4 regions of the Kitasatospora sp. NPDC001527 genome follow, and region 1 is predicted to be linked to each of the others. Evidence: riboswitches for the same ligand, from Rfam matches in the RefSeq annotation. Region 1 holds a riboswitch; each other region holds the start of a gene.

Evidence for each region. Region 1 has a riboswitch for cobalamin ahead of nicT (Nickel transporter NicT). Riboswitches for the same ligand answer to the same signal wherever they lie in the genome.
Region 2: another riboswitch for cobalamin. It lies ahead of ABT238_RS31390 (FecCD family ABC transporter permease); the one in region 1 lies ahead of nicT (Nickel transporter NicT).
Region 3: another riboswitch for cobalamin. It lies ahead of ABT238_RS15270 (ABC transporter substrate-binding protein); the one in region 1 lies ahead of nicT (Nickel transporter NicT).
Region 4: another riboswitch for cobalamin. It lies ahead of ABT238_RS10695 (cobalamin biosynthesis protein); the one in region 1 lies ahead of nicT (Nickel transporter NicT).

The regions. Positions count from the first base shown of each region.
Region 1 is NZ_JBEPAM010000037.1:25,734-30,557, forward strand. It holds gene ABT238_RS27525 (M24 family metallopeptidase) at 1-461, opposite strand, end outside; gene nicT (Nickel transporter NicT) at 545-1,687, opposite strand; cobalamin riboswitch at 1,720-1,912, opposite strand; gene ABT238_RS27535 (ArsR/SmtB family transcription factor) at 1,995-2,369, shown strand; gene ABT238_RS27540 (hypothetical protein) at 2,433-4,133, shown strand; gene ABT238_RS27545 (ATP-binding protein) at 4,192-4,824, opposite strand, start outside.
Region 2 is NZ_JBEPAM010000048.1:35,927-40,750, forward strand. It holds gene ABT238_RS31380 (ABC transporter substrate-binding protein) at 1-54, opposite strand, end outside; gene ABT238_RS31385 (ABC transporter ATP-binding protein) at 102-872, opposite strand; gene ABT238_RS31390 (FecCD family ABC transporter permease) at 908-1,996, opposite strand; cobalamin riboswitch at 2,103-2,230, opposite strand; gene sodN (superoxide dismutase, Ni) at 2,355-2,750, opposite strand; gene sodX (nickel-type superoxide dismutase maturation protease) at 3,028-3,408, shown strand; gene ABT238_RS31405 (CGNR zinc finger domain-containing protein) at 3,405-3,995, opposite strand; gene ABT238_RS31410 (amino acid ABC transporter ATP-binding protein) at 4,154-4,824, opposite strand, start outside.
Region 3 is NZ_JBEPAM010000012.1:73,400-78,223, forward strand. It holds gene ABT238_RS15260 (ABC transporter ATP-binding protein) at 1-197, opposite strand, end outside; gene ABT238_RS15265 (FecCD family ABC transporter permease) at 236-1,315, opposite strand; gene ABT238_RS15270 (ABC transporter substrate-binding protein) at 1,312-2,325, opposite strand; cobalamin riboswitch at 2,379-2,583, opposite strand; gene ABT238_RS15275 (ABC transporter ATP-binding protein) at 2,705-4,465, opposite strand; gene ABT238_RS15280 (ABC transporter transmembrane domain-containing protein) at 4,462-4,824, opposite strand, start outside.
Region 4 is NZ_JBEPAM010000007.1:289,054-293,877, reverse strand. It holds gene ABT238_RS10705 (hypothetical protein) at 25-1,350, opposite strand; gene ABT238_RS10700 (alpha/beta hydrolase) at 1,742-2,857, opposite strand; cobalamin riboswitch at 3,052-3,250, shown strand; gene ABT238_RS10695 (cobalamin biosynthesis protein) at 3,285-4,271, shown strand; gene ABT238_RS10690 (cobyric acid synthase) at 4,268-4,824, shown strand, end outside.

The sequences.
Region 1 (4,824 bases):
GCGATCTCCGCGGCGATCCGCAGGTCGGCGATCTCGTGCTCGTCCTTGACCACCCGCAGCCGCTCCACCGCCTGGCCCACGTCGCTCAGCCGCACCCCCTCGGCCAGCCCGGCCACCGCCCGGTGCCGGGTGACCGTCAGGTCGTGCTCCTCCACCGCGAGCCCGGCCACCCGCAGCCGGGCCGCGGCGGCGGCCGCGGCCAGCGCGGTGTCCGCCCCGGCCGCCACCGGCAGCTGGGTGACCTCGGGGGCGATCAGGTGCTCGCCGGTGTCGTCCGGCGGCAGGTCGTCCGGCAGCGCGAGCAGCGCCCGGTCCCGGGTCAGCAGCAGGCTCGCCCCGCACGGCGGGCACCCGGTGAGGTACCGCACGTTCGCCGCCCGGGTGATCAGCGCCGCGTCGGCCCCGGACGCACCACAGTGCTCCCGCAACCGCTCCCGCCGGCCCGCGTACCCATCAGCCATGCGTCGAGCCTACGAACCCGCCCCCCGATCCGCCCGCCGAACGCCCCCACCCGGGCCCCGCCCCGGCGCCGAGCCGGGCCCCGCTACAGCTTGCTCGCGGGCGCGTACTCCGCGCCCCCGGCGGGCTTCGGGGCCCACTTCTTCTCGACGCCGGCCAGGCGCCAGTAGGCGATGGCGGCGGCCCAGACCACCACGAACAGGCCGACGATCGCGTAGCCGACGTTGTCCAGGGAGATGTCCGCGATCCAGCCGGTCACCGGGTCGGTGAGGTCCAGCTTCTCGTGGAGGACGCCGACCAGTTCGATGGTGCCGATGATGAAGGCGACCGCGATGGACAGGCCGGTGATGGTCAGGTTGTAGTACACCTTCCGCACCGGGTTGGAGAACGCCCACTGGTAGGCGAAGTTCATGAAGGTGCCGTCCAGCGTGTCGAACAGGCTCATCCCGGCCGCGAAGAGCAGCGGCAGGCAGACGATCGCGTACCAGGGGAGGCCGGAGGCCGCGCCCGAGCCGGCCATCACCATCAGGGTGACCTCGGTCGCGGTGTCGAAGCCCAGGCCCAGCACCATGCCGACCGGGAACATCTGCCCGGGCCGGGTGATCGAGCGGGTCGCCCGGTTCAGCACCCGGGCCAGCAGGCCGCGGGCGTTCAGGTGCTCCTCCAGCTCGGCCTCGTCGAACCGCCCGGCCCGCATCGAGCGGAACACCCTGAGGATGCCGAACAGCGCGGCCAGGTTCAGCGCGCCGATCAGGTAGAGGAAGACGCCGGAGGCCGAGGTGCCGACCATGCCCAGCCACTGGTGGGTGGTCGAGTCGTCGTCCATCAGCGTGTTGGCCAGCTGCGCGCCACCCGCCACCAGGGCGGCCATCAGCACCACCATCGAGGAGTGCCCGAGCGCGAACCAGAAGCCCACCGAGACCGGGCGCTTGCCGTCCGCCATCAGCTTGCGGGTGGTGTTGTCGATCACCGCGATGTGGTCGGCGTCGAAGGCGTGCCGCATGCCGAGGGTGTAGGCGGTGATGCCCAGGCCCACCCCGAAGACCTGGGTGCCCACCTCGTACTTCTCCGGTGCGACCAGGAAGATCAGCGTGCCGAACGCCACCACGTGCATGGCGAGGATCACGCCCATCAGTCCGGCTGTGCGCAGGGTGTCCTCGCGGCGCCAGCGGAAGGCGGGCAGGGCGGCGGGCGGCGCCGCGGCCGCGGCGGTTTCGGGCAGGGTCATCTGCGGATCACGCTCCAGCACCTCGTGGAAAGACTTCGTGAGATGCCGCGGCCGGTCTCCTGGCTGACGGGGCTCCCGTACCCGCCTTCCCAGCCGCGCGAGGCGCCCAGTGGCGTCGTGGGTACGGACACTCTCCCCCGATCACAGTGGCGAGGGCCGCTCCGGACTGGGACCCCTGAGGGTCCGTCACCGGTCTTCCCGAGCACCACGGCGGGGAACACGGTAGGGGCCAGGGACAACGCTTGCAAGGCTGCGCACCTGCGCAGGTGTCCAGGATCACAGCCCGCCGCCTGCCAGAATGGGCCGTATGCATCTCGTACCGGCCGACCGCGCGGGCCACCGCACCATCGACGGCCACCGGGTCTGCGAGGCCATCGCCGCGATCGGCGACACGGCCCACGTCCGCTCCTGGGCCGACCGCTTCGCCCTGCTCGCCGACCCCGGCAGGCTCGCCCTCCTGCTCGCCCTGCACCGCACCGGCCCGCTCGCCGTGACCGACCTCGCGGTCGCCACCGGCATGCGCGACCCCGCCGTCTCCCAGGCCCTGCGGCTGCTGCGGACGGCCGGTGTGGTCGCCGGGGAGAAGGAGGGGCGTGTCGTGCGCTACCGGCTCGTGGACGCCACCCTGCGCCCCCTGCTCGACCAGTGCGCCGGTGACGCCCCCGCCGCGGCGGCGGGCTGACCCCCCGTCCGGCGTCCGTCCGGACGCCGCGCCCGGCCGGGCCCCGTTGCGTACGATCATGACGTGCTGAACCGCCGCCGGCTCCGGGCCCGGCCCGACGACGACCGCTGGAACACCCGGCCCGCCCGGGCCCGTGTCCTGGCGGTGGCCCGCACCCTCACCTCGGCGACCCGCGTCCTGGACGTCCTCACCCTGCTGCGCGAACTGGACGGCATCGGCTTCTCCGTCACCGTCAACCCCGGCTCCGCGTTCGCCGCCGGCCTCGACGACTACCTCCGCGCCCAGCCCGGCCTGACCGTCCTGCCCTGGCGGGACGCCGTCCGCAGGCCCTTCGACCTCGCCGTCGCCTGCGCCGTCCACGCCTCGATGCACCGGCTGCGCGCACCCCTCGTCGTCCTGCCGCACGGCGCCGGCTACAACCGCCTGGTCCCCGAGTCCACCGGCGACACGGTGACCTCCGCCGGGCTCTCCCGGCGCGAGCTCACCCACCGCGGCCGGGTCTTCCCCGCCGTCATCGGCCTCTCCCACCGGGAACAGTTCGAGCGCCTGCGGGCCGCCTGCCCCGAGGCCCTGCCCCGCGCCCGCGAGGTCGGCGACCCGTGCTTCGACCGGATGCTCGCCTCACTCGCCGCCCGCGACGGCTACCGGGCCGCCCTCGGCGCGGTCGACGGCCGCCGGCTCGTCGTGGTCAACTCCACCTGGAGCGAGCACTCGCTGCTGGGCCGCCATCCGGGCCTGCCGCTGCGACTGGTCGAACAGCTGCCCGCCGACGAGTACGCCGTCGCCGTCGTCCTGCACCCCAACGTCTGGGCCCGGCACGACCCGCGTGCCCTGCTCGCCGCCGCCGAACGCCGCGGCCTGCGGCTCGTCCCGCCGGACCAGGGCTGGCAGGCCACCCTGATCGCCGCCGACTGCGTGATCGGCGACCACGGCTCGGTCTCCTTCTACGGCGCCGCCCTGGAACGCCGCACCCTGCTGGTCGCCACCGGCGCCGCCGAACTCGACCCCCGCTCCCCCGGCTACGCCTTCGGCCAGACCGCCCCGGCCCTCGACCCCGACGGCGACCTGCTCGCCCAGCTCGAACGGGCGATGGCCGACCAGGACCCGGCCGCCCTGCGCCCGGTCACCGACCGCTCGCTGGGCCGGCGCGGCGAGTCCGCCCGGCTGCTGCGCGACCTGCTCCTCGCCCACCTGCCCGGCATCGAGCAGCCGCCCGGTGACCCGCGGCCGCTGCCCTACCCCCGGCCGGTCCCGCTCGCCGCCGAACGGCCCACCGCCTACGACGTGGTGGCCACCGGCGAGGGCGACACGATCCACCTGCGCCGCTACCCCGTGGGCCCCGGCCACCACTCCCCGCGCGGCTTCCACGCGGTCGCCGACGAGGAACCCCGCCTCGCCCTGCGGCACACCGCCGAGGTGCTGGCCCGCACCGAGGCCGACGCCGAGCACCCCGCCGAGGCCTGGCTGGCCGCCACCGCCGCCGAGCTCCCCGGCCTCGCCGTCGCGGTCGCCGCCCTCGGCCCGGCCCGCCACCTGGTGCGCCTGCCCACCGGGCTGCTCCTGGAGGCCCACGCGGAACGCCCCTGGGGCGCCCCCGACCCCCGCCTCGACCCGCTCCTGCTCGGCTCCGCCGTCGCCCACCGGCTCACCGCGCCCGCCCCGCCCACCGCCGGCCCGGCCGGCCTCCCCGACCGGCTGACCCTGCACACCGGGCCCCACCGCACCACCGTCGCCTTCACCCCCCGGCCGAGCCGACCCGGCTGACCCACGACGGCAGGCCCACGGCGGCAGGCCCGCGACAGCCGACCCGCGACGACGCCCCCTACCGCCCCCTCAGCTCCCGCAGGCGGGCCCGGTTGCGCTCGGCCAGCTCCGCGTCGCCCAGCTCCTCCGCGAGTTCGACCAGCAGCACCCGGGCGGCCTCCTCCTTCCGGGGCTGGCCCAGCTCCCGGGCCCGCCCGGCGCCGCGCTCCGCCGCGCCGACCGCCGCCGCCGGGCGGTGCAGCGCCCGCTCGGCCCGGGCCTCGACCAGCGGCAGCCGCATCAGCATCGGGGCGTCGCCCTCCCGTTCGGCCAGCTCGCCCGCCTCCCCGAGCACGGCCAGCGCCTCCTCCGCCCGCCCTGCGGCCACCAGGGCCTGGGCCAGGTTGTAGCTCTGCACCACCACGCCGTGCGCGTCGCCCTCGTTGGCCTGCCGGGCCAGGGTGAACAGCTCCACCGCCCGCTCCGGCCGCCCGTCGGCCAAGCAGAGCAGGCCGTCCGTCTCCCACAGCACACCGGCCAGCCGCGGCTCGTCCACCTGTGGCAGCAAGGCCGCCGCGGCCGCCAGCTGCTCCGCGGCGAGCGGGTACCGCGCCTGCTCGTAGTAGGCGCGCCCGAGCTGGTTGCGCATCCGGATCACCGCGTCCGGCCGGTTGTCCCACTGGGCCGCCTCGACGGCCAGCAGGTGGCTCTC
Region 2 (4,824 bases), on a different contig from region 1:
GCCGGTGAGCGCGAGGGCGAGCAGGGCGGCGGCGGCAACGGCCTTGGTACGCATGGGAGGTCCTCGGGGAAGGGGCGAGCGGAAGGACGGGGACGGGGGGGCTACGGCAGGCGGTCGAGGAGCAACTGGAGGGCGCCGGTGACCGGGTGCCGCACGGGCGTCGCGCGGACCCTGAACACCTCGGCCAGCAGCCCGGGTTCGAGCACCTCGGCGGGCGGCCCGGAGGCGACGATCCGGCCGTCCGCGACCACGTAGAGCAGATCGCAGTGCCCGGCGGCCAGGTTGAGGTCGTGCAGCGCGGTGAGCACCGTCGGCCCGGCCTCCCGGACGAGTGCCAGCACCTCCAGCTGGTGGGCGATGTCCAGGTGGTTGGTGGGCTCGTCGAGGACCAGCACCCGGGGCTCCTGGACGAGTGCGCGGGCGATCAGCACCCGCTGCTTCTCGCCGCCGGACAGGCTCAGGAAGCCCCGGGCGGCCAGGTGCGCGGCGCCGACCCGGCGCAGCGCCTCGGCGCAGCGGTCCGCGTCCCCGGCGGACGGCCCGGCCAGGGCACCGCGCCGGTGCGGCAGCCGGCCCATGCCGACCACCTCGGCCACCGTGAAGTCGAACTCGGCGGAGTGCTCCTGCGGCAGCGCCGCCACCCGGCGGGCGGCCTCGCGCGGGGCGAGCGCGTGCAGCTCGTCGCCGCCCAGCAGGACGGCGCCGGCGGCGGGCCGCAGCGCCCGGTAGACGCAGCGCAGCAGGGTGGACTTGCCGCTGCCGTTCGGGCCGATCAGGCCGACCACCTGGCCGGCGGCGGCGGTCAGCGTGACGTCGTGCACCAGCCGGACGCCGGCCAGGTCGACCGAGACCCCGTCGACGGCGAGGTCCAGGGCGGCGGTGGGGAGGGCGGTGGTGGGGAGGGCGGTCACCGGCCACCTCCGAAGGAGTAGCCGCGACGGCGCATCAGCAGCAGGAAGCAGGGCACCCCGAGGGCCGCGGTGACCACGCCGACCGGCAGCTCGGCGGGCGCCAGCAGGGTGCGGGAGACGATGTCCACCCAGACCAGCAGCAGCGCTCCGGCGAGCGGCGCGACCAGCAGCACCCGGCGGTGGCCGGCGCCGACCAGCATCCGCACCAGGTGCGGGACCATCAGTCCGACGAAGCCGATCGCCCCGCTGACCGCGACCACGGTGCCGGTGACGGCCGCGGTGACCACGAACAGCTCGCGGCGCAGCCGGTCCGGGTCCACGCCGAGCGAGGCGGCCGTCTCGTCGCCCATCGCCAGCGCGTCCAGCCGCCCGGCGGCGCAGGCCAGGTACGCCAGACCGGCCAGCACGGTGACGGCGGCGATCGGCACCGAGCCCCAGGTCGCCCCGCCGAGGCTGCCGAGCAGCCACATCATCGCGGAGCGGGCGGCCTCGCCGCGGGCGGCGGCGAAGACCATCAGCGCCGTCAGCGCGGAGAAGCCGTAGGACATCGCGGTGCCGGTGAGCACCAGTCGCAGCGGGGTGAGCCCGTGGGCGGTACGGGCCGTCAGGTAGACCAGCACCATGGCGAGCAGGGCGGCGGCGAAGGCGGAGGCGGACAGCGCCCAGACGCCGAGCGAGGCGAAGGCGCCCAGCATCAGCACGGCGTTGGCGCCGACCGAGGCACCGGAGGAGATGCCCAGCACGAAGGGGTCGGCGAGCGCGTTGCGGACCATCGCCTGGACGGCGACCCCGGTGGCGGCGAGTCCGGCGCCGACCACCGCGGCCAGGACGGCGCGCGGCAGCCGGATCTCCCAGACGATCGCGTAGGCGGCGGCCTCGTCGGCCTCCAGCCGGCCGCCCGTCAGTCCGGCGCGCAGCAGCCGCAGGACCTGGCTCCAGCCGAGTCCGGAGGAGCCGACCGCGACGGCGCAGACCAGGGAGACCAGCAGCGCCAGGGCGAGGGCGGCGGCCAGCGGGACCGCGGGTGTTCGGCGCGGGCCCGGTGGGGCCGCGGCGGTGGCCGGTGCGGTCGCGGTGCTGCTCACTGGTGGGCGCGCCTTGCCTCGGGCCGCGCACGGCACGGGGCGGCACGCCCGGGCGCGGGTGTGCCGGGGCGCCATCCCCTCGCAGTCCACGGCGAGTTGTCGGGAGGTCGGCGTCCTCGGGCGATCGGGCTCACGGGCGCGGGGCACCGTTTACCGTTGCGGGTCAGCGCCGGATTCTCACCGGCTTCCCCCTCGGGACGCCCTGGCAGCATAACAAGCGCCAAGGGCAGGCATCCCTTACCGCCCCGCCCCGAGCGCCCCGGAGGCGAGCGGGTGAGAGCACTGCGGCCGGGACCACACGAGCGCCCCCCGTCCGGCGTGCGGACGGGGGGCGCTCGAAAGATGGAGTGAGCGGGGATCAGCCCTGCTTGGTCTCCCAGAAGATCTTGTCGACCTCGGCGATGAGGTCGAGCAGCGCCTGGCCGGTGGCCGGGTCGGTGGACGCCTTGGCGGCCGAGGCGGCCTTCAGGGTGTCGTTGATCAGCTGGTGCAGCTGCGGGTACTTCTCGAAGTGCGGGGCCTTGAAGTAGTCGCTCCACAGCACCGAGATGTGGTGCTTGACGGCCTCGGCGCGCTGCTCCTTGATGATGATGGCGCGGGCGCGGAAGTGCGCGTCCTCGTTGGCCTGGTACTTCTCCTGGGTGGCCTTCACGGACTCGGCCTCAAGGCGGGCCTGGGCCGGGTCGTACACACCGCAGGGCAGGTCGCAGTGGGCGTGGGCGGTGGCGCGCGGTGCAAACAGACGAGAGAACATGGGAGTCCTTCCTTAGATCGTCTTCCCGCGCCCGAGATTACCCTTCGGGCCCTGCGGTTTCTCGGTCGGGCGGCGGGCCTAGGGCAAAAGGCGGAGCCGGAACCGGGTGATTCCGGACATCGGCGGGCGGTGTCCGGTGCGGCAGACTGGTGTGCGACAGCGGGACGCGGTGGGACGCGGTCCGGGAGGAGGAGTCGTGGCACGGAGCGCGGAAGCGGAGGAGGGGCCCCCGGCGGGCGGCGCGCCGTTCGGGCTGATCGACGTGGCGGGGGACTCGATGGTGCCGACCCTGCGTGACGGTGACCAGCTCCTGGTGCGGTACGGCGCGCGGATCCGGCCCGGCGCGGTGGTGGTCTTCCGCCACCCGTTCCAGCAGAACCTGCTGGTGGTCAAGCGCGCCGACGGGCGGCGCCCCAAGGGCTGGTGGCTGCTCTCCGACAACCGGCCGGTGGACAGCGACAGCCGCAGCTACGGCGCGGTGCCGGACGAGCTGGTGCTCGGCCGGGTGCTGCTGCGGCTGCGCCCGCGCCCGGTCTGGCTGGCGCCCGGCCGCCGGCTGGAGCGGCTGCTGCTCTCCGGGCCGCTCGCCAGGGTCCCCGGGCTGGCCCGCCGCCTCGGCGTCTGGGTCCGCCCGGAGGAACTGCGGGGCGCGCCCTAACCTTCCGCGCCGCCGGCCGCGGCCGCGGCCTCCAGGCGCTTGCGGGCGCGGTAGGCGGCGACGTTGGCGCGGGTCGCGCAGCGGTCCGAGCAGTACCGGCGCGACCGGTTGGTGGAGGTGTCCAGGTAGGCGTTGCGGCAGGGCGCGGCCTGGCAGATGCCGAGCCGGTCGGCGCCCAGCTCGGTCAGGTGCACGGCCAGGCCCATGCAGGCCACGGCGCTGAAGTGCGCGGTGGCGGTGGGGGAGTTGTCGGCGAGGTGCAGGTGCCAGCGGGGCCGGCCGGCCTCGTCGAGGTAGTCGTGCCCGGAGACCAGCGGGCTGACCGGGAACTCCATCAGCAGGCTGTTCAGCAGGTCGACGCTGCGGACCTCCTCGCCCTCGGCGGCGGCCTCGAAGACCCCGCGCAGCCGGGTGCGGACGGCCCGCAGCCGGGGCAGGTCGGACTCGTCGGCCAGGTCGCGGGCCCGGGCGGCGTCCGAGAACAGGCCGCGCACCGCCTCCACCGAGGTCAGCGAGTCGGTGCCGCGCCCGGGTTCCTCGGTGTTCACCAGCCGGACGGCCAGATCGGCGTACGAGGCGAGCTCCACGGTGGTCCTTCCAGAGATCGGTAACGGGCTGATCGCCTCCAGCCTATTACCCGGGGGGCGAAAGCGGGAAAGCGCCGGCGCCCGGCAGGACCGGCCTGCCGGGCGCCGTGGGGCGGTGCGGTTCGGAGCACCGGGCCCGGAGCACTCTCAGGGCACCCTCAGAGCACCTTGGAGAGGAACGCGCGGGTGCGCTCGTGCTGGGGGTTGGTGAGGACGTCGCGGGGATTGCCGGACTCGACGACCACGCCGCCGTCCATGAAGACCAGCGCGTCGCCCACCTCGCGGGCGAAGCCCATCTCGTGGGTGACCACGATCATGGTCATCCCCTCGTCGGCCAGCCCGCGCATGACGTCGAGCACCTCGCCGACCAGCTCGGGGTCGAGCGCCGAGGTCGGCTCGTCGAACAGCATCAGCTTGGGCTTCATGGCGAGCGCCCGGGCGATGGCCACCCGCTGCTGCTGGCCGCCGGAGAGCTGGGAGGGGTAGTTCCCGGCCTTGTCGGCCAGGCCGACCCGCTCCAGCAGGGCCATGGCGTGCTCCTTCGCCGCCGCCTTGGACTCCCGCTTGACCTGGACCGGCGCCTCCATGACGTTCTCCACCGCGGTCATGTGCGGGAAGAGGTTGAAACGCTGGAAGACCATGCCGATGTCACGCCGCTTGAGCGCCACCTCGCGGTCCTTGAGCTCGTAGAGCTTGTCGCCCCGCTGCTGGTAGCCGACCAGGTCGCCGTCCACCCAGAGGCGGCCGCCGTTGATCTTCTCCAGGTGGTTGATGCAGCGCAGGAAGGTCGACTTGCCGGAGCCGGACGGGCCGACGAGGCAGAAGACCT
Region 3 (4,824 bases), on a different contig from region 1:
GCTCGTCGGCGGGCCGTGAGCGCGTGGAGATCCTCACCGTCCAGGAGTACCCGTCCCGCGCTCGGCCGGGTCAGCCCGGCGACCGCGCGCAGCAGGGTGGTCTTCCCGGCGCCGTTGGGTCCGAGCAGGCCGGTGACCCGGCCGGGGGCGAACGCGAGCGAGACTTCGTCCAGCAGCGTGGCTCTGCCGATGCGCACACGAAGGCCCTCCGCACGCAGCCCGGCGGGCGTCGCCGTCACTGCCCGCTCCCGTCGGCCCGCCCCTGGCGCCACAGCAGCCAGGCGAAGAAGGGCGCTCCGAGCCCGGCCGTGATGACGCCGACGGGGATCTCCCGGTCGGGGAGGAGCGAGCGCGCCACGATGTCGCCGCCCACCAGGAGGGACGCGCCCACCAGCGCCGACACGGGCAGCAGGAGGGCGTGGCGCGGGCCGCAGACGAGCCGGACCACGTGCGGTACGACCAGGCCGAGGAACCCGATGACGCCGGTGTTGGCGACCAGGCACGCGGTCACCAGCGCCGCGGTGGCGACGAGGACCCAGCGGGTGCGCTCGACGTGGACGCCGAGGGAGCGGGCGGCGGTCTCGCCGAAGGCGAAGGCGTCCAGGTCGCGGGCCGATGAGGCCAGGACCGTGACACCGGCCAGCGCGACCGCCGTCAGGAAGACGGCGGTGGGCCACCGCACGCCGGCGACCGAGCCCAGCGTCCACTCCATGACACCGCGCGCCGCGTCGCGGTCCCCGAGGACCAGCACGACGAACGAGGTGTAGGCCCCGCACATCTGTCCCACGGCGATGCCCGCGAGCACGGTCCGGGTGGTCGGCAGCGACCGGGTGCGCGCGCCGGCCAGGGCCAGGACGACGACGGCGGCGATCAGGGCACCGGCGAAGGCCGCCGTCGCCACCGCGCCCGTGCCCAGGGCGCCGGACACGCCGACGCCGAGCACGATCACGGTGACCGCGCCGGCCGCGGCTCCGTCCGAGATCCCGAGCAGGAAGGGATCGGCCAGGTCGTTCCCGGTCAGCGTCTGCAGCACCGCACCGCAGACCGCGAGGCCGGCGCCGGTGGCGGCCGCTCCCAGGACCCGCGGCAGCCGGAGCTGCCAGACGATCTGGTCGTCGAGCAGCGTCACGTGCGGGTCGCCCAGCCCGAGACGGCGCGCCACGACATCGATCACCGTCCGGACCGGCTCGTGGTGCGAGCCCACGGCCAGACCGAGGAGCACCGTGGTCAGCAGCAGGGCCGCACCGACGGCCAGGGCCGCCGCCGCGCGGCCCGGACCAGCGGGCCGCACGGCGGGGCGGGTTGCGGTGGTCATGAACCCGGGCGCAGCTTGCCCAGCCCCTCGGACACCCGGGCGGCGCCGTCGGCGAGCCGCACGCCGGGCGTCGACTCCGAGAACGGCACCACCACGAAAGCCTTGCGCTGCACGGCGGTGAGCCTGCTCAGCACCGGGTCGTTCTCCAGGTAGTCGATCTTGGACTGGGCCGTGTCCCAGTCGGCGTCCGCGAGCACGACGGCGTCCGGGTCCGCGGCGACGACCTTCTCCCAGCTCACGTTCTGCCAGGAACCGGGCAGGTCCGCGAAGACGTTGCGGGCGCCGACGGCGTCGAGCACCAGCTGGGGCCCGCCGTGGCCGGCGCCGATGTACGGCGCCTTGGTGTCCGAGTCGAACCACAGGACCTTCAGGCCTTTGCCGGCGGCTGTCGCCGTGAACCGGGCCAGCTGCTGCTCCTGCTGCCGCTGGATCGCGGTGGCCCGCTCCGTGACACCGAAGACCTCGGCGACGTCGTTCAGTTCGCCCCACATCGCCTGCCAGGTCGTCGGCGGCACCTGGCTCCTGTCCGAGCAGCCGAACGGGGACAGGTACGACGGGATCCCCTGGCCGCGCAGTTCCTCCCGGCTTCCCGCGACCTTGTCGGTGAACGCGCTGGAGTAGGAGGCGTACAGGAAGCCGGGACGGGCCGCGAGGAGCTTCTCCTTCGTCGGGTACTCCTTGGAGAGCACCGGAACGGAGTCGTAGGCCGCCTTCCACTTCTCCGGGACGGAATCGTCGAGATAGGCGGTACCGGCCATGCGGGACTGCAGGCCGAGGGCCAGGGCGACCTCGGTGGCACCCTGGTTGAGCGTCACCAGCCGGTCGGGCGGCGCGCCGACGGTCACGGTGGTCCCGCAGTTGTCCACACGGACGGGCTCGGCACTTCCGGTCGTCGCGCTGGACGCGACGGGCGCGGGGGCGCCCGCGCAGGCGCCGAGTACGCCGGCGAACAGGACGGCCGCGACCGCCCGGCCGGCACGGACCGGACCTGCGGGGCGTGCGGAACGCATGGATCGGAACGGACGCGGAAGACCGCTGGGCACGTGTTCTCCAAAACCCTCGTGGAACATGTCGCGCCGTGGCCGGTCTCCTGGCTCCCGCATCGACACACCGAGGCCGACCTTCCCGGGCGGCTCATCCAGCCCGCCCAGTGGCCCTGACCGCTGGGGAAGCCGGTCAGCGAGGGCCGCGGCACTCCGCGGCAACAGTGGCGAGGGCCGCACCGGACTCAGACCGGTTTCCCGAACACCACGGCGATTGCAAGGTATCAGGCACGGTCGGGTCGGTGCCGCCCGGCACCTGGGACGGTCGTTTGGACAGTTCGGGCTCGGATAGCCCGGGCACGCGACTGATGCGCGAACTCCCGGGGACGTACGCCGTGCCGAAGACTCACCTTTCGCCGTTCCACGACCGCCACAGATCCGAGTACGGTCCGCCCGCGCCGACCAGCTCGTCGTGGGTGCCCAGTTCGACGATGCGGCCGGACTCCATGACGGCGATGCGATCGGCGTCGTGTGCGGTCTGCAGCCGGTGGGCGATGGCGATGACGGTGCGGCCCGACCGGACGGCGGCCACTGCCCGCTCCGCCTGCCGGGCCGTCGTCGGGTCGAGCAGTGACGTGGCCTCGTCCAGGATCAGGGTGTGCGGGTCCGCCAGATGCACCCTGGCCAGGGTGAGCTGCTGCGCCTGGGCGGCCTCCAGTTCGACTCCGCCCGAGCCCAGCGGGGTGTCCAGGCCCTCCGGCAGTTCGGCCACCCAGTCCGCTTCCACGGACCGCAGGGCCGCGAGGACGGCCTCGTCGTCGGCTTCGGGGGCGGCCATGGTCATGTTGTCGCGGAGGGTGCCCATGAACACGTGGTGCTGTTGCGTGATGAGGACGATGCGGTTGCCCAGTTCGCCCGCCGCGGCCTGGTCGGCGACGGGCACGCCGCCGACCAGGACGTGGCCGGCGTCAGGGACGTCCGCACCGGACAGCAGCTTGCCGAGGGTGGACTTGCCGGCTCCCGACCGGCCGACCACCGCCAGCCGTTCACCGGGACGGACCAGCAGGTCCACGTCCTTGAGGATCTCGTGCCCGGGGACGTAGGAATACCCCACGCCCTTGACCTCGATGAGGTCGTCCACAGGGGCCGACACGGGAGCGTCAGCTGTGTGCGACACCAGCCCGACACCCTTGATGCGGGCGAACGAGGCGCCGCTGCGCTGCAGTTGTTCGACCCAGACGAGCATCTGGTTGAGCGGGTCGACCAGCTGCCACATGTACAGGCTGCCCGCCACCACGACTCCCAGGGAGATCGTGCCGTTGAGGTAGCCGAACCCGCCCACGAGCAGGATGAGCGCCATGGGCAGCGTGTGCGCGAACTCGGTGACCGGGAACAGCACCGTCCGCAGGGAGAGGGTGCGCATGCCGGCGCGGTAGGTGGTGTCGATGGCCTCGTCGAGGGTGCTGTTCCGCAGTTCGCCCAGCCCGTAGGCCTCGACGGTACGGGCGCCGTGGGCGGTGGAGTTGAGGATCTCGGAGACATCGCCGGCGGCCGCTCCCTCGGCGAGGTAGGCGTCGCGGGAGCGCGCGAGGTACCAGCGGCTCACCCCCCACACGAGCGGCAGTCCCACGACCGAGCAGAGACCGAGCAGCGGGTCGAGGAGGAAGACCGCGGCGAAGATGAACACGACCTGGATGCCGGAGATGAACATGTCCGGAGCCGCATTGCGCAGCGTGGCCGCGACGGTCGAGACGTCCAGGGTGGTACGGGTGACCAGATCACCGGTGCTCACCTCGTCCGCGACACGCCCCGGCAGCGAGAGGGTGTGGTCGACGACCTCCTCGCGGAGCCTGGCGAGCGCGCGCTCGCCGAAGCGATGGGAGAGACCTCGCGCGTAGCGCGACAACACCAATCGGGCCGCCGAGAAGCCCAGAACCGCCGCGGCCAGTCCGTCGACCGCGGAGACGGACAGGTCACCGGACTCGGCCCTGGTCACGATGCGGCCGAGGAGCCAGGGACCGGCCGCGCCGGCGAGCGCGGCGAGGCACGTCAGCAGCAGCATCGCGCAGACGGCGCCCGCGTCGTCCCTCATCAGCTGCCAGCCGGCCCGGCGAACCGTCCTGGCATCGGCGATCGGCAGGCGGGGCGTCCTGTCGGACCTGCTCATCGGGACTGTCCTTCCAGGGGCTGTGCCACGGCGGCTTCGCCGGGGATCCCGGCGCTGCCGCGGAACACCAGTGCCGCGTATCCCGGCTGGTCGGCGAGGAGCTCTCCGTGCGTACCGGTCGCCTGCACCTTTCCGTTCACGAGGTAGGCGACTTCGTCGGCCTGGCCGAGCACGAGCGGCGAAGTGCTGACGACGAGGGTGGTCCGCCCGTGCCGGTGCGCTGCCACCCGGGCGGCGACGGTTGCCTCCGTGTGCGCGTCCAGGGCCGACGTCGGTTCCACGAGCAGGAGCACGGCCGGATCCGCGAGCAGGGCCCGCGTCAGCTGCAGCCGCTGGCGCTGTCCTCCCGAGACGTTGCG
Region 4 (4,824 bases), on a different contig from region 1:
ACTCGCGGGTGCGGGCCGGAACCGCTACGCGCCGCCGCGGTGGACGCTGAACGCCGAGCGGCGGGCCGCGCGGGCCACGCCCGGGTCCGGGTGGACGCCGGAGACGGCGGTCAGCACCGAGGCCGCCCGCGGGTGCCCGGATTGCCGGGCCCGGGCGAACAGCCGCACCGGGTCGCCGGCCGAGGCGCCCTCGACGTGGCCGACCAGCAGTTCCGTTTCACCGTGGTCGAGCACGGCCGCGGCGGTGTCCACCCAGAGCCAGGCGGCGTCCTCCGCGCCCAGCACGTCGGCCGGGGAGACCCCCTCGTCGGAGCGCTCGGCCAGCCAGAGCAGCGCGTACGGGCGCAGCACCGCCTCGTCGACCGCGGCCCGGACGGCCTGCTCGGCGGTCACGCCGGCCACCCGCAGCGCCTCGAAGGCCAGGCCGCGCACCAGCGCGTCCTCGCCCTGCGCGGCCTCCAGCAGTTCGGCCACCGCCCGGTCGGCCGGGCGGGCGGCCAGCCAGGCCCGGTACTCGGCGCGGGCCGGGCCGGGCGAGTAGTCGGCGCAGGCGCTCAGCAGCTCCAGCGCGCTCTGCTCGATGTGGCCGGCGGCGGTCTGCGCGACGGTGCAGATCTCCTCCAGCTTGGCCCGCACCGCCCAGTGCCCGAGCGGGGAGAGCTCGGCCGCGTTGTCCCGGCGGGTCAGCGCGCCGACGGCGGCCAGGCCGTCCAGCATCCAGTCCAGGACGGCGGCGACGTCGGCGGGCGAGGCCGGGGTGTCGATCTGCGGCTCGCGGCAGGTGCCGCGGACGGCGGAGACGGCGGAGGCCGCGTGCGGGACGGGCGAGAGGCCGAAGGCGCCCTCGCCGCCGCCGACCCGGCGCTCGTCCAGGCCGCGCCTGAGCAGCTCCAGCAGCTCGACGTCGGCCACCGGGCCGTCCACCAGATGGAGGAAGGAGAGCAGCTGCGGCGCCTGGTCGACGGCCTGCCCGGCGAGCACCGCGAAGACGCCGCGCAGGGCGGCGGGCGGCACCGGGGCGAGCAGTGTCCAGGCGTCGAACAGTGCCGACCAGCCGCGGACCACCGCCTCGTCGTCGTGCTCCCAGGCGTGCAGGCGCCAGCCGGGGCCGGCGCCGCCGTCCCTGGCCTCGACCAGGCCGACCAGCAGGGCCTGGCCCCAGGCCTTGGCGGCGGCGCCCACCGTCATGGCGAGGGCGCGGCCGGCCGCGCGGGCGTCGTCGGGGAGCAGCTCGCCGCGCTTGTCGACCTCGTCGAGGTCGCCGGACCAGCGGGCGATCCGGACGGCGTCGACCAGCATGCGGCGGGCCAGCGGGGCGAGCTCGGCGGGAGCGGGGAAGCCCTCCGGCACGGGGACCCGGCCACGGCCGGGTGCGGGGGCGGGGCCTCGTCGGCGGGGTACGCCCGGGGCCCCCGGCCTGGCGCCGGCGGGGCGGTGGGCCGTTCCGGGGAGACGGGTCACCGTCGCACCGGTACCGATCGTCGGCGGGAGCGGGGCATCACGGTCGCGCGGATTCCGAGACGTCACGTCGAGCAGTCTTCCCCTTGTACCGGCCATCTGTCACATCCGGTTGTCCGCGGGGGGCGGGCGAGGGGCGCGGGGGCTCGACAAGATCGGGCAACAGAGGCCAAACCGACTGGCTTGATCTTTGTGGCGGGTTCATGCCAGACGGAACCGGGGTGGGCCGGTATTCCGCCCCGTTCCGCGCGGCGGGGGGGGCGGAACGGGTTTCGGCGGGGGGTCAGCAGAACGGGGTGAGCCAGCGGCGGAGGGTCTCGGCGTAGCGGTCCGGATCGGTGTTCCAGAGGGCGGCGTGGTCACCCCCCGGGAAGGCCTGGAGGTTGACCACGTCCGGGCGGCGGCGGGCCAGGCGCTCGGCGGCGGAGAACGGCGCCACCGGGTCGTCGGGGCCGTGCAGCACCAGGGTGGGCACCCGCAGGTCCGTACCCTCGGCGAGGCGGGCGAAGTCGGCCAGATCCACGCCGGTGCGGCCCTGGGCGGCGAGCGCGCCGAGTTCGGCGGCCGCGCCCCGGAAACCGGAGCGGGCGGCGTCCCGGCGGGCGGTGGCCGGCCAGTCCAGGACCGGCGAGTCCAGGACCAGGCTGCTGATCGAGGGGGCGAGGTCCGAGCGGGCGGCGGTCTGCAGGGCCATCGTGGCGCCGAGCGACCAGCCGTAGAGGACGACCCGGCCCGCGCCGCCGTCCAGAGCGGTGCGCACCGCCGCCTCGACGTCGCGCCACTCCGTCTCGCCGAAGTGGCCGAGGCCGTCCGGGGAGGCCGGGGCGCCGGCGTCGCCGCGGTAGGTGACGGCGAGGACGGGCAGGCCCAGGCGCTGCAGCTCGGACAGGACGGGCAGGCTCTGCTCCCGATCGGCGCCGGGGCCGTGCACCAGGACCACCCAGGTGCCGCGCTTGCCGTCCAGCCGCCAGGCGGGCATGGTGCCGAGCTCGCCCTCGACGGCGGTCTCGGCGAACGGCAGGCCGAGCGCCCGGGCCGGGTCGCCGAGGTGGACGCGGGGGGTGAAGCGGACCTCGGTGCCGGCTGTGAGGGTGCCGCGGTCGGCGCGCACCAGGCGGCGGGTGACGTCCGCGTCGTCGCGGCGCAGCACCTCCTCGACGACGGCGTGGCCGTCCTCGCCCCACTCGACGGCCCAGCGGCCGGGGCGCTCGCTCACGGCGGTGCGGGTGAAGGTGACCTCTCCGGCGCCGAGGCCGCGGACCAGCACCGGGCCGGTCCGCTCGCGGGCACCGGCGGCCGGGCGGACCATCCGCTCGGAGGCCCGGCGGCCGATCACCAGAACGGCGGCCCCGGTGCCGACGGCTGCGGCCGCCACGGTGGCCGCGATTCCCCAACGCATACTCGCTCCCCGCTGCTCGGTGTCTGGACCCACTCCTCAGCCCAGTCCACTCGCGCGGGCGGAGGGAAGCCAGTAGGACACGGCCGTACGGGTTGTTCCGGGATGAAAATCACACGGGGAGTCAGTAGACCGGTCTGCATATTCAGGGGCGGCGCACGGTGTGACCAACACCGTCCACGACCTCGGTTGACTCCCGGTTCGGGCCCGTGATGGGATCCTTCAGCCAATACGGAGGCATGCAGAGGAAGCCGGTGCGAGTCCGGCGCGGTCCCGCCACTGTCACCGGGGAGCACGACCGGAACACGCCACGGCGGGCCGTCAGAAGCCGCTGGAAGGCCCGGAGTGTGCGTCCGACCCGGAAGCCAGGAGACTCTCGCCCCCCGTTCGTCGATCCAGGGCGCGGACCCTGAGTGAGGACACGCACGCGATGCTGCGCCCTGCCGTGCACCCGCTGAGCGGGGCCGCCGCCTTCGGCGCGGGCGCCGTCGCCGGGTACCTGGCCGACGCCCGGTTCGGCGACCCCCGCCGCGGCCACCCGGTGGCCGGCTTCGGCTCCGCCGCCGGCCGGCTGGAGCACCTGCTCTGGCGCGACCACCGCGCCGTCGGCACCGCCTTCACCGCCCTGACCGTGGGCACCGTCGCGGCCGGGGCGATCGCCGCCGACCGGCTGCTGGCCCGCCGTCCGCCCGGCCGGGCCGCGCTCGCCGCCGCCGCGACCTGGACGGTGCTCGGCGGCACCTCACTGACCCGCGAGGCCCGCGCCATCGGCCGCTCGCTCGCCGCCGGAGACCTGACGGCCGCCCGCGCGCGGCTGCCGCACCTGTGCGGGCGCGACCCCAGCGCGCTGGACGAGCGGCAGCTGGCCCGCGCGGTCGTCGAGTCGGTGGCCGAGAACACCGCCGACGCCGTGGTCAACGCCCTGGTCTGGGGCGGTCTCGCGGGCACGCCCGGCCTGCTGGCGTTCCGCGCGGTGAACACCCTGGACGCGATGGTCGGTCACCGCTCGCCGCGCTACGCCCGGTTCGGCTGGGCCTCGGCGCGGCTGGACGACGTGGCGGGCTGGCCGGGCGCGCGGCTGACCGCGCTGCTGACGGTGGCCGCCGCGCCCGCGCCGCGCACCGCCTGGCGGGTCTGGCGGCGCGACGGCTCGGCACACCCCAGCCCGAACGCCGGCCAGGCCGAGTCGGCCTTCGCCGGCGCGGTGGGCGTGCGCCTCGGCGGCACGCTGCGGTACGGGGAGCGCGTCGAGCACCGCCCCGTGCTGGGAGGGGAACTGCGCCCCGTCGGGGTGGAGGACATCGAACGGGCCTGCGTGCTCTCCCGGCGGGTGAGCGCGCTGGCCCTGGGTACGACGGTCGCCGGGCACCTGCTGCTGCGGGCGGCGCTGGGCGGGAAGCGGAGGGTTGGGTCATGAGCAAGGCGCTGCTGGTCGCCGGGACGACCTCGGACGCCGGCAAGAGCGTGGTCACCGCGGGCATCTGCCGCTGGCTGGCCCGGCAGGGTGTCTCCGTCGCGCCGTTCAAGGCGCAGAACATGTCGCTGAACTCCTTCGTCACCGCGGACGGCGCCGAGATCGGCCGTGCCCAGGCGATGCAGGCCCAGGCGGCCCGGGTCGAGCCGGAGGCGGCGATGAACCCGGTGCTGCTCAAGCCCGGCGGGGACGGGCGCAGCCAGGTGGTGCTGCTGGGCCGGCCGGTCGCCGAGGTCGGCGCGCTGGACTACCGGGAGCGCAAGCCGGTGCTGCTGGAGCGCGCCCTGGAGTGCCTGGCGGACCTCAGGCGCCGCTTCGACGTGGTGGTCTGCGAGGGCGCGGGCTCCCCCGCCGAGATCAACCTGCGCGACCGCGACATCGCCAACATGGGCCTGGCGACCGCCGCCGGGCTTCCGGTCGTGGTGGTCGGCGACATCGACCGCGGCGGGGTCTTCGCGGCGATGTACGGGACGCTGGCGCTGCTGTCGGCCGAGGA